DNA from 2 places in the Lelliottia sp. JS-SCA-14 genome. Region 1 is predicted to be linked to the other one. Evidence: predicted binding sites of a transcription regulator. Region 1 holds the regulator's gene; the other holds the start of a gene.
What was found. Region 1 encodes PurR, which represses purine synthesis genes. Its sites were predicted from a motif close to CANGCAAACGTTTGCNTG; they were not measured.

Region 2: aroL (shikimate kinase AroL) is a predicted target of PurR. The motif match lies at 3,841-3,858, and genes of this name have one in related genera.

Annotation. Positions count from the first base shown of each region.
Region 1 is NZ_CP141606.1:2,156,729-2,162,294, reverse strand. Features, by position in the region: gene U9O48_RS10145 (C40 family peptidase) at 1-362, shown strand, start outside; gene sodB (superoxide dismutase [Fe]) at 485-1,066, shown strand; gene U9O48_RS10135 (MFS transporter) at 1,106-2,272, opposite strand; gene U9O48_RS10130 (YnhF family membrane protein) at 2,442-2,531, opposite strand; gene purR (HTH-type transcriptional repressor PurR) at 2,828-3,853, shown strand; gene punR (DNA-binding transcriptional activator PunR) at 3,872-4,783, opposite strand; gene punC (purine nucleoside transporter PunC) at 4,899-5,566, shown strand, end outside.
Region 2 is NZ_CP141606.1:1,081,398-1,086,963, forward strand. Features, by position in the region: gene phoA (alkaline phosphatase) at 1-157, shown strand, start outside; gene psiF (phosphate starvation-inducible protein PsiF) at 789-1,109, shown strand; gene adrA (diguanylate cyclase AdrA) at 1,199-2,314, shown strand; gene proC (pyrroline-5-carboxylate reductase) at 2,331-3,140, opposite strand; gene U9O48_RS05025 (YaiI/YqxD family protein) at 3,238-3,696, shown strand; gene aroL (shikimate kinase AroL) at 3,967-4,491, shown strand; gene yaiA (protein YaiA) at 4,537-4,728, shown strand; gene U9O48_RS05040 (AroM family protein) at 4,967-5,566, shown strand, end outside.

The DNA of each region.
Region 1 (5,566 bases):
TTGGCAAACCGTATCACTGGGGTGGCACCTCCCCGCGCACCGGTTTCGACTGCAGCGGTCTGGTCTATTACGCGTATAAAGATCTGGTGAAGTTCCGCATTCCACGCACCGCGAACGAGATGTATCACCTGCGCGATGCCGCGTCAGTTAATCGCGGTGAACTGGAGAGCGGCGATCTGGTCTTCTTCCGCACCCAGGGTCGCGGCACCGCCGATCACGTGGGCGTTTACGTCGGCAACGGGAAATTCATTCAGTCTCCTCGCAGCGGCCAGGACATTCAAATCACCTCCCTGAGCGAAGACTACTGGGTCCGCCATTACGTTGGCGCGCGCCGCGTGATGACACCGAAAACCATTCGCTAATCCCTGCCCTGCCGCGCCGTCGGCAGGGTAAGTTCCTCTTTTGCATACCCTTTCAATTTGCTACTCTATCCATGCACTCAATAGGGTTATTGGCGTGCAACACTATAATAAGGAGAGAAGCAATGTCGTTCGAATTACCTGCATTACCGTATGCAAAAGACGCCCTGGCTCCGCACATTTCCGCGGAAACCCTGGAGTATCACTACGGCAAACACCATCAGACCTATGTCACTAACCTGAACAATCTGGTGAAAGGCACTGCGTTTGAAGGCAAAACGCTGGAAGAGATCGTGCGTAGCTCTGAAGGTGGCGTGTTCAACAACGCGGCTCAGGTCTGGAACCACACGTTCTACTGGCACTGCCTGGCCCCGAACGCCGGTGGCGAACCGACCGGTGAACTGGCTGCAGCGATCAATGCCGCGTTTGGCAGCTTTGCTGATTTCAAAGCGAAGTTTACTGACGCCGCAATCAAGAACTTCGGTTCTGGCTGGACGTGGCTGGTGAAAGAGGCAGATGGCAAACTGGCTATCGTTTCCACCTCTAACGCAGGCACCCCACTGACCACCAGCGCGAAACCGCTGATGACCGTCGATGTGTGGGAACACGCTTACTATATCGATTACCGTAACGCTCGCCCGAACTACCTTGAGCACTTCTGGGCGCTGGTTAACTGGGAATTTGTGGCGAAGAACTTCGCCGCGTAAGAGACACGCAGAAGGGTTTTGCCCTTCTGCGTTTTTGGTTTATTCCGTCACGCTTGCCGGTTCCGGCTCTTTGCGACCGGATGTGAGAACCAGCAGCAGACCAAGAGCCGCAATAATCGCCCCCATCACCGGGACAAAGCTGTATCCCAGCCCGCCCGAAATCACCGCCCCACCCGCTGCCGCGCCGAGCGCATTACCGAGATTAAACGCGCCGATATTCACGGACGACGACAGACCCGGCGCTTCGTGTGCCACACGCATCACGCGCATCTGCAACGGCGGAACCACCGCAAAGGTCGCCGCGCCCCACACCACCATCGCAATGGCCGCACCGAATTCGTTACGCGCCAGCCAGGGAATGGCGAGCATAATTACAATCAGCAGGGTTAAGAAGCCTTTCAGCGTACCGGTGACCGAGCGATCCGCCAGCTTGCCGCCGAGATAGTTCCCGAGTGAGAAGCCCACGCCGATCAGGACCAGCATCGCCGTCACAAACAGCGGCGTGGCGTGGGTGATGTCATGCAGCACGGGAGAGATATAGGTGTAGAGCGTGAACATCGCACCTGCGCCGAGCACCGTCGTTAACAGGGCAGACAGCACCTGCGGGCGCACCAGCACTGACAGCTCTTTACGCACGTCCGGGCGCTCACCCGCCTCGCCTTTCGGCAGGGAGAAGAACAGCGCGAGCATCGCCACCACGCCCAGCCCGGCGGTGGCCAGGAACGACATCCGCCAGCCGATGACTTCACCGAGCCAGGTCGCCGCCGGAACGCCGCCAATGTTGGCGATGGTCAGGCCCATAAACATCGTCGCCACCGCGCTCGCCTGCTTATGTTTTGGCACCACGCTCGCGGCTACTACCGACCCTAAGCCAAAGAACGCGCCGTGGTTCAGGCTGGTCAGAATGCGCGACAGCAGCAGCGTCGTGTAATCCGGCGCAATCGCCGACAGCACGTTGCCAAGGGTAAAAATCGCCATCAGGAAGATCAGCGCATTGCGGCGGGCACGATGGGAGAGCAGCAGCGTCATGAGCGGCGCACCGATCATCACCCCAATCGCATAGGCGCTGATGAGCATCCCCGCCGCCGGAATGGAGACATCCACACCTTTAGCAATGACGGGCAGCAGCCCCATCGGGGAAAACTCGGTGGTGCCGATGCCAAAAGCGCCAATCGCCAGGGCCAGCAGGGGAAAATTGATTTTCATTGTTAACTCCGGATGCCGTGTCGTCGTCATCGCGCGACACAGGACTAAGATGGCAAAAGCATGACATCAATCACAAAAAATGAGAAGTTAACAAATTAGCAAAAGATTTTTGCAGGATGGGTAACAATCAGGGAGAGGAGACGAGGGAGAGAACTCTCCCCCGCTTAAATCAGTGCAGGGCTGCGGTCAGACCTGCTGCAACAATCAAAGCCAGCACAATAACGGTCGTGGTCAGCGAAAACTTCAGATCGGTACTCATCAATTTTTCTCCTTTTAATCACCTTACGAAAAGTGAGCTTGCTCATTTTTACACAGTTTCCCCCAAAAATCTTCCTGGATTTAGACTGATAACCGTTTTTGCTCTTCCCCTTTTCATCAAGATAAGACAAAATTCCACGCTAAATTTATAAGCGTACCGGCCACTGACCCCCTCCTGACGTTCTGAGTCGTTTTCCCGGCGTATCGCAATTCACATTGCGAGATAAGGGTGAGAGAAGGCAAACGTTTACCTTTAAGTATTTCAGGAGTTTAAGATATGGTCTGGAGTGACATGTAATGGCAACAATTAAAGATGTGGCGAAACGCGCAAACGTTTCCACTACAACCGTATCACATGTAATTAACAAAACGCGTTTTGTTGCGGAAGAGACGCGCAACGCCGTATGGGCTGCCATCAAAGAGCTGCACTACTCTCCGAGTGCCGTGGCGCGCAGCCTGAAAGTGAATCACACCAAATCGATCGGCCTGCTGGCGACCAGCAGCGAAGCCGCCTATTTCGCGGAGATCATCGAAGCCGTTGAGAAAAACTGCTTCCAGAAGGGCTACACCCTGATTCTCGGCAACGCCTGGAACAGCCAGGAAAAGCAGCGCGCTTACCTGTCAATGATGGCGCAAAAGCGCGTCGATGGCCTGCTGGTGATGTGTTCTGAATACCCGGAATCCGTGCTCTCGATGCTGGAAGAGTATCGTCACATCCCGATGGTGGTGATGGACTGGGGCGATACCCGCGCCGATTTCACCGACTCCGTGAACGACAACGCCTTTGAAGGCGGCTACATGGCGGGCCGTTACCTGATTGAACGCGGTCACCGCGAAATCGGCGTGATCCCGGGTCCGCTGGAGCGCAACACCGGCGCAGGCCGTCTGGCTGGCTTCATGAAAGCGATGGAAGAAGCGCTGATCACGGTGCCGGAAAACTGGATCGTGCAGGGCGACTTCGAGCCTGAGTCCGGCTATCGCGCCATGCAGCAGATTGTCTCCCAGTCACATCGTCCGACCGCGGTCTTTATCGGCGGTGATATTATGGCGATGGGCGCCCTTTGCGCAGCCGACGAACTCGGTTTGCGCGTCCCGCAGGACATTTCTGTGATCGGGTACGATAACGTGCGCAACGCCCGCTACTTCACCCCGGCGCTGACGACCATTCACCAGCCGAAAGACTCGCTGGGTGAAACGGCCTTCAACATGCTGATGGACCGCATCGTCAGCAAACGTGAAGAGTCGCAGTCGATTGAAGTCCACCCGCGCCTGATTGAACGCCGCTCCGTCGCCGACGGTCCGTTCCGCGATTACCGCCGTTAATCATCTCTGAGGGGCCGGTTATTCCGGCTCCTTCAGCCACTCTCTGTTCAGCGTTTCGCTATCCCCCAGATACTCCAGCAGCCACGCCAGCGCCGGTGACATATCGTTTTGCTGCCAGGTCAGGCAACAGGCCGCATCCGGGAACGGGTTTTCCAGCGTTAATGCCACCCACTCACCGCGATCGATGCGCGGGCGCGCAAAATGCACCGGCACCATGCCGACGCACAGCCCTGCGGAAAGACAGGTCGCCGAGGTTTCCCAGTCTGGGGCCACCACCCGCCGCTGGTTATCCAGCAGCCAGGTGATGCGTTTTGGCAGCGAGCGGGACGTGTCTTCCAGCACCAGCGACGGCCAGTTGCGCAACGTGTCATCGCTCAGCGGACCTTCAATGGCGGCGAGGGGATGATCGCGCGCCACGACGCAGGTCCAGCTCAGGGCTCCCATATCGCGAAAGGCATAGCGTCCGCCCACCGGGATCGCCTGCGTGGCACCGATCGCCATCTCCACCCTGCCGTCAGAGAGCGCATCCCACACGCCGTTGAACACCTCCTGGGAGACGCGCAGCTCCACGTCCGAGAAGTGGCGATAAAAATCGACCACCATCTGGCGGGTGCGCTCCGGTTTGACGATGTTATCGACTGCAATGGCAAGATGGCCGCGCCAGCCGTTGGCAATCTGCTGACACTGCTCGCGGGTGATCATCATTTTTTTGATAACAGATCGCCCTTCTTTCAAAAACCAGACGCCCGCAGGCGTCAGGACGACGTCGCGGTGGCGGCGCTCAAACAGCGGAACCGCCAGCCACTCTTCAAGCTGACGCACGGTATAGCTCACCGCAGACGGAACGCGGTGCAGTTCCTGGGCCGCGCCGCTAAAGCTGCCGTTACGCGCAACCGCATCAACCACTTCTAAGGAATATTCAGACCACATTTTTTGCCTGCAAAATTTTTGAATGCAACCACCAAATATTAGCGTTTCACAAGGCAGTTTGCACTCCCTACACTCTGCGCCAGTGAATACCTGCCCTCTTTAGGAAATAAAAACAATGCAACCCAACAAAGGATTCCTGGTCTGGCTCGGCGGCTTAAGCGTGCTGGGCTTCCTGGCCACCGACATGTACCTGCCCGCGTTTGCCGCGATGCAGGCGGATTTACAGACCCCTGCCGCCGCCATCAGCGCCAGCCTGAGCCTGTTCCTCGCCGGTTTTGCCTTCGCGCAGCTGCTGTGGGGACCACTCTCCGACCGCTACGGTCGTAAACCGATTTTACTCTTAGGTCTGGCGATTTTTGCCGTCGGCTGTCTGGGCATGCTCTGGGTGCGCGATGCGACCTGGCTTTTAGTGTTGCGTTTCATTCAGGCATTCGGCGTGTGTGCCGCGGCGGTGACCTGGCAGGCGCTGGTCACGGACTACTACCCCGCGTCACGCGTGAACCGTATTTTTGCCACCATCATGCCGCTGGTCGGTCTTTCTCCGGCCCTGGCCCCGCTGCTCGGCAGCTGGATCCTGGTGCATTTTGACTGGCAGGCGATCTTCGCCACCCTGTTTATCATCACTCTGGTGCTGATGTTACCGGCCTTCGCGCTGAAACCGGCGTCATCCAAACCTGCTGAAACGACGGATAATCGCGTCACCTTCCTCTCCCTGCTGCGCTCCCGCGCCTATCGCGGCAACGTGCTGGTCTACGCCGCCTGCTCCGCCAGCTTCTTTGCGTG
Region 2 (5,566 bases), 1.1 Mb from region 1:
GGTGATGAGCTACGGCAACTCAGAAGGCGATTCAATGGAACATACCGGAACGCAGTTGCGTATCGCCGCGTATGGCCCACATGCTGCGAACGTGGTGGGCCTGACGGATCAAACGGATCTGTTCTACACCATGAAAGCTGCTCTCGGTCTGAAATAACCTATCGCCCGGCGGAAATCCCCTTCCGCCGGGTGTAATACCAGTCAGTTAAGCAACATAATGAATTTAAATTCATTATGTTGCTTGTTCCAGGACCTTTATGGCATCAGTGGAATTGTTCCGTTCACTTTCGTTCCTCTGCTTCCGGTCTATCACTCTGCGGTGAACGTGCCAGGGTGGCTCAATCGCCACCACCCTGGCAACCCCGGCTCCCGGCCAGGAAAATCGCCGCTTCGCGGTGCCCTTAGCTTATTCCTTGCGGCTTTCGGGTCGGGCGCGATCCTGCATCCATGCAGGTCGCACCCTCTCGGCGCTTCCCTGCGCCTCGACCCGGCCTCCAGGAAACGCTTCGGCGATTTTCAGCCGGACTCACGCTCCCTCCAGCTTTACAGCCGTCTGAATGTGGCACCGGTGTGGGTCCCCGCAGAAATCGGCGAACTGGAGGCCAGATGACAAGGGGGCCGCGTAGCCCCCTTGTCACGTTCACAGGTGATACAGGTTTTATATTCTGCTGAACATAAGGTGAACGGAATAACCTCAGATGCTTAACTGACCAGTATTACTTCCGCCGGGTGGTATTTTTCCCGCCACGAACCAGACTTAGTGTGAACCTTCACAAAAGGATGGTGCTATGAAACTGACCCTCGCTGTAACCCTGCTTTCTTCTCTGCTTCTGATGTCTGTCGCGTCTGCCGCCGAGAGAACGCTTACGCCTCAGCAGCAACGGATGACCAGCTGCAATCAACAGGCGACAGCCCAGACGCTGAAAGGCGATGCGCGCAAAACCTACATGAGTGATTGCCTGAAAAACAGCGCTTCGAAACCGGGCGAAAAGAGCCTGACGCCTCAGCAGCAAAAGATGCGTGAATGTAACGGCCTCGCCACGCAACAGTCCCTCAAAGGCGAAGACCGCAGCAAGTTTATGAGCGCCTGCCTGAAGAAAGCGGCGTAGTCCTAACGGGTGAGCGGCCACGCCGACTCACCCGAAATTTCATACTTTCCCCGCAACACCCCTCTCTATAATTTGGGAAATGTTTCAGAATGTTCCCAAAAATTATGAATGACGAAAACTTTTACAATAAAGACGTCACGCGAGAAGAGTGGCAGCAGGGCCTTTCTCAGGATGACCATCACCGTTCCGGTATCCGGTTTGCGCGGCGCGTTCGACTGCCGCGTATCTTCGGGCTGGCGGCCATGTTTTTCCCGATCGCCGGGGCCCTGGTGGCGCAAGCTCCGCCTGGAGGCTGGTGGTTACTGCTGGTCGGATGGGCGTTCGTCTGGCCGCATCTGGCCTGGCAGCTGGCCTATCGCGCCGCCGATCCGCGCGTCAGTGAGATGAACAATCTAAAGGCTGATGCCATAGTCGCAGGCGTCTGGATTGGGCTGACAGGGGTGAATGTGCTGCCCACCGCGGCTCTCATCATTCTGATCGGCATGAATACCATGGGGGCGGGCGGGATCCGGTTGTTCACTGCTGGTGCAATCATGACGACAATTGCAGCCCTGGTGACGCTACAGCTTACCGGCGTATCTCCTGGCTTTACGCTTACCCCGCTGGAACTCTGGCTGGCGTTGCCGGTGATGGTGTTCTACCCGCTGTTTTTTGCCTGGGTGAGCTACCAGACGGCGATTCGGCTGGCAGAGCACAAGCGCCGCCTGGAGTTGATGAGCACCCGCGATGGCATGACCGGAGTATTCAACCGCCGCCACTGGGAGATCCTGTTACGCAATGAGTACGACACCTGTCGGCGCGCTCATCGCGAAGCGGCGATCCTGATTATCGATATCGATCATTTCAAGAGTATCAACGACACCTGGGGCCACGACGTGGGCGACGAGGCGATTATCGCCGTCACGCGACAGCTGCAGTTAACCCTGCGCGCCGGGGATATGATTGGGCGCTTTGGCGGAGATGAATTTGCGGTGATCATGAGCGGCACGCCAGCGGAAAGTGCCATCGCGGCGATGTCTCGTGTGCATGAGCGGCTGGCGGTCTTAACGCTGCCCTGCGCGCCGCAGGTGCGACTGCGGATCAGCGTCGGGGTGGCCCCTCTGACGGAAGAGTTTTGTCACTATCGGGAGTGGTTAAAAGCGGCGGATGTGGCGTTGTACAAAGCGAAAAATGCCGGACGCAACCGCACCGAAGTGGCGGCCTGACGCCCGGCGCGCTTCATCAGGACTTACTGAGTTGCTCTGATTTTTCCATGCACTTGTTCATCGCTTCAATCACCGCCGAGCGGAATCCACGCTCTTCCAGAACGCGCACGGCTTCGATGGTGGTGCCGCCCGGTGAACAGACCATATCTTTCAGTTCGCCCGGATGTTTGCCCGTTTCCAGCACCATTTTCGCGGAGCCCATCACCGCTTGGGCGGCAAATTTATAGGCCTGCGCGCGCGGCATTCCGCCGAGCACGGCGGCATCGGCCATCGCTTCGATAAACATGAACACATAAGCGGGCGCAGAGCCGCTGACGCCCACCACCGGATGGATCATCGCTTCGGCAATCACTTCGGCTTCGCCAAAGCAGCGGAAAATGTTCAGCACGTCGGCCACGTCTTCTGGCGTCACCAGCGCGTTCGGCGTGACGGAAGTCATCCCTGCATTGACCAGCGACGGAGTGTTTGGCATGGCGCGGACAATTTTGCGATCGTGGCCGAGAGCGCGTGCGAGCTGATCGAGGGTCACACCCGCGGCGATGGAGACCACCAGGGTCTCTTTGTTCAGGCTGGAAGTGATGTCGCTCAGAACCTTGATCATGATGTTAGGTTTAACGGCGCCAAAGACGATATCCGCAATCTGGGCAACTTCCTGTGCGCTTTCGGCAGCGTTAATTCCGTATTCATCACGCAGCGCGGCGACTTTATCCGGTGACGGGGTGTAGACCCAAATCTGCCCTGGCAACACCTGGCCGCTGGCGATCAGACCGCCGAGAATGGCTTTTCCCATATTGCCGCAGCCGATAAAACCGATTTTTTTGTCCATCACGTCTCTCCGTTATGATGCGTTGTGAGTTCTGATTTATAGCTTAACAACGAAAAGCAGGCGACAATAGCCACCAATGTCATCCAGGGGAGAAACTATGGCGATTTGGGTGGATGCGGATGCGTGTCCGAATGTCATTAAAGAGATTTTATTCCGCGCGGCCGAGCGCGTGCAGATGCCGTTGACGCTGGTCGCAAACCAGAATTTGCGCATTCCGCCGTCGAAATTTATTCGTTCAATGCGCGTCCCGGCCGGATTCGACGTGGCGGATAACGAAATTGTGCGCCTGTGCAGCCCTGAAGATTTGGTGATCACCGCCGATATTCCCCTTGCAGCAGAAGTGCTGGAGAAAGGCGCAGCGGCGCTGAATCCGCGCGGTGAACGTTACTCGCCCTCCACGATCCGCCAAAAACTGACGATGCGCGATTTTATGGATACCCTGCGCGCGAGCGGGGTGCAGACCGGTGGGCCGGATTCGCTCTCACAACGTGACCGCCAGCAGTTCGCCGCTGAGCTGGATAAGTGGCTGCTGGAAGTGAAGCGCCGCAACGCGTAATGATAAGCATTGCTGATTTATGGTATAGTGTGGCAACCGCAGGGTTGTCATCGCCTGATGCTTTGCAGTAAAGTTGACGCACCCGCTTATGCAATGATTTCTTTACAGAGACTGCGCGCTAAACTCACTCATCACGCTCTCTGTCATGCAAACATATTCTTGTTGTAATCCAATTTTTACAGTTACCTTGCGTACTAGTTTAATGGTATTATTGCTCGTTTTTTGACATCACACGCCGCAACCTCGCGGTATCAAGGGGAACACCAGGCTATGACCCAACCCATCTTTTTAGTTGGCCCCCGTGGCTGCGGAAAAACAACCGTAGGCCTCGAACTGGCGCGCGTGAGTGACAGCCAGTTTGTCGATACCGATCACTGGCTGCAAACGCACGCTCGTCAGACCATCGCAGAGATCGTCGAAAAAGAAGGCTGGGAGAGTTTCCGCACGCGTGAGTCTGAAACCCTGGAAGCTGTCACCGCGCCTTCGACCATTGTCGCCACCGGCGGTGGGATCATCCTCGCAGAACGTAATCGCCAGTTTATGCGCGAGAAAGGGATTGTGATTTACCTGTGCGCGCCAGTTTCTACGCTGGTAGAGCGCCTGGAAGCCTTCCCGGAAGAGGGGCAGCGCCCGACGCTCACCGGAAAGCCCATCAGCGAAGAGGTGAGCGAAATTCTCGCCGAGCGCGACGCCCTGTACCGCGAAGCGGCGCACCACGTGATCGACGCTTCGCTCTCGCCGGAACAGGTCGTAAATCAGATTGTTACCGCCCTGCGTCTGGCTTGCGCCAGCTAACTGGCGTCTATACTCATAGTTTAGCCCTCGTAAAAAGGATGAACTATGCCAACCAGACCGCCATACCCACGCGAAGCACGCATTGTCACTGTTGAAAAAGGCACCGGTACCCAAACCGTGACCTGGTATCAATTGCGTGCGGATCATCCCAAACCCGACTCCCTGATCAGCGAACACGAAAGCGAGCAGGAAGCCCTGGATGCCAAACGCCGCTACGAAGATCCCGATAAGTCCTGATACAAATCTGAAATCCACCATAACCGTGTCTGAATCACACTTTTAACTCAACGATAATGTTAAGTGAGGGTTAATATTTAGTTATTACAGTGGGATTCAGAACGGGCGTTCGATCTTTACATTTCGGTGTGGAGATATGCTGCTACGCTTTTGTCCTGTTTAAGCTGAAACAAGAACCGCGCAGCGTATTGAGCTTGTGCCTGTATTATCGCAGTGGTAGTGAAGAAAGGCGAAAAAGATGAAGGCAACATTGGCGATCCTCACCATCGGAGTGGTCCCTGTCAGCGAAGTTTTACCGCTCCTGACGGAGCATGTCTCTGAACAACAAATCACCCATCTGAGCCTGCTGGGCAAGATGAGTCGGGAAGAGGTCATGGAAGACTACGCACCCGTCGCCGATGAGGTGACGCTGCCGACATTGTTAAGCGACGGTAAACTAGCGCACGTTTCACATCACAAAATCGAACGTGCATTACAGGGTGTCATTGAAGTGCTCGATAACCAGGGATATGACGTGATCCTGTTGATGAGCACCGCTCCGATTTCCGGTCTTATGGCACGAAATTCTATCCTCCTTGAACCGATGCGAATCATTCCTCCGCTGGTGGCGTCTATTGTGGACGGGCATCAGGTCGGGGTGATTGTGCCGATTGAAGAACTTCTCGCTAATCAGATCGCCAAATGGAAAGTTCTGCAACGCACGCCGCTGTTTGCGCTGGCGAATCCGATCTGGGACAGCGAAGCCAAACTGATTTCAGCGGGGCGTGAACTGCTGGAGCAGGGCGCGGACGTCTTGATGCTGGATTGCCTCGGTTTTCACCAGCATCACCGCGATCTC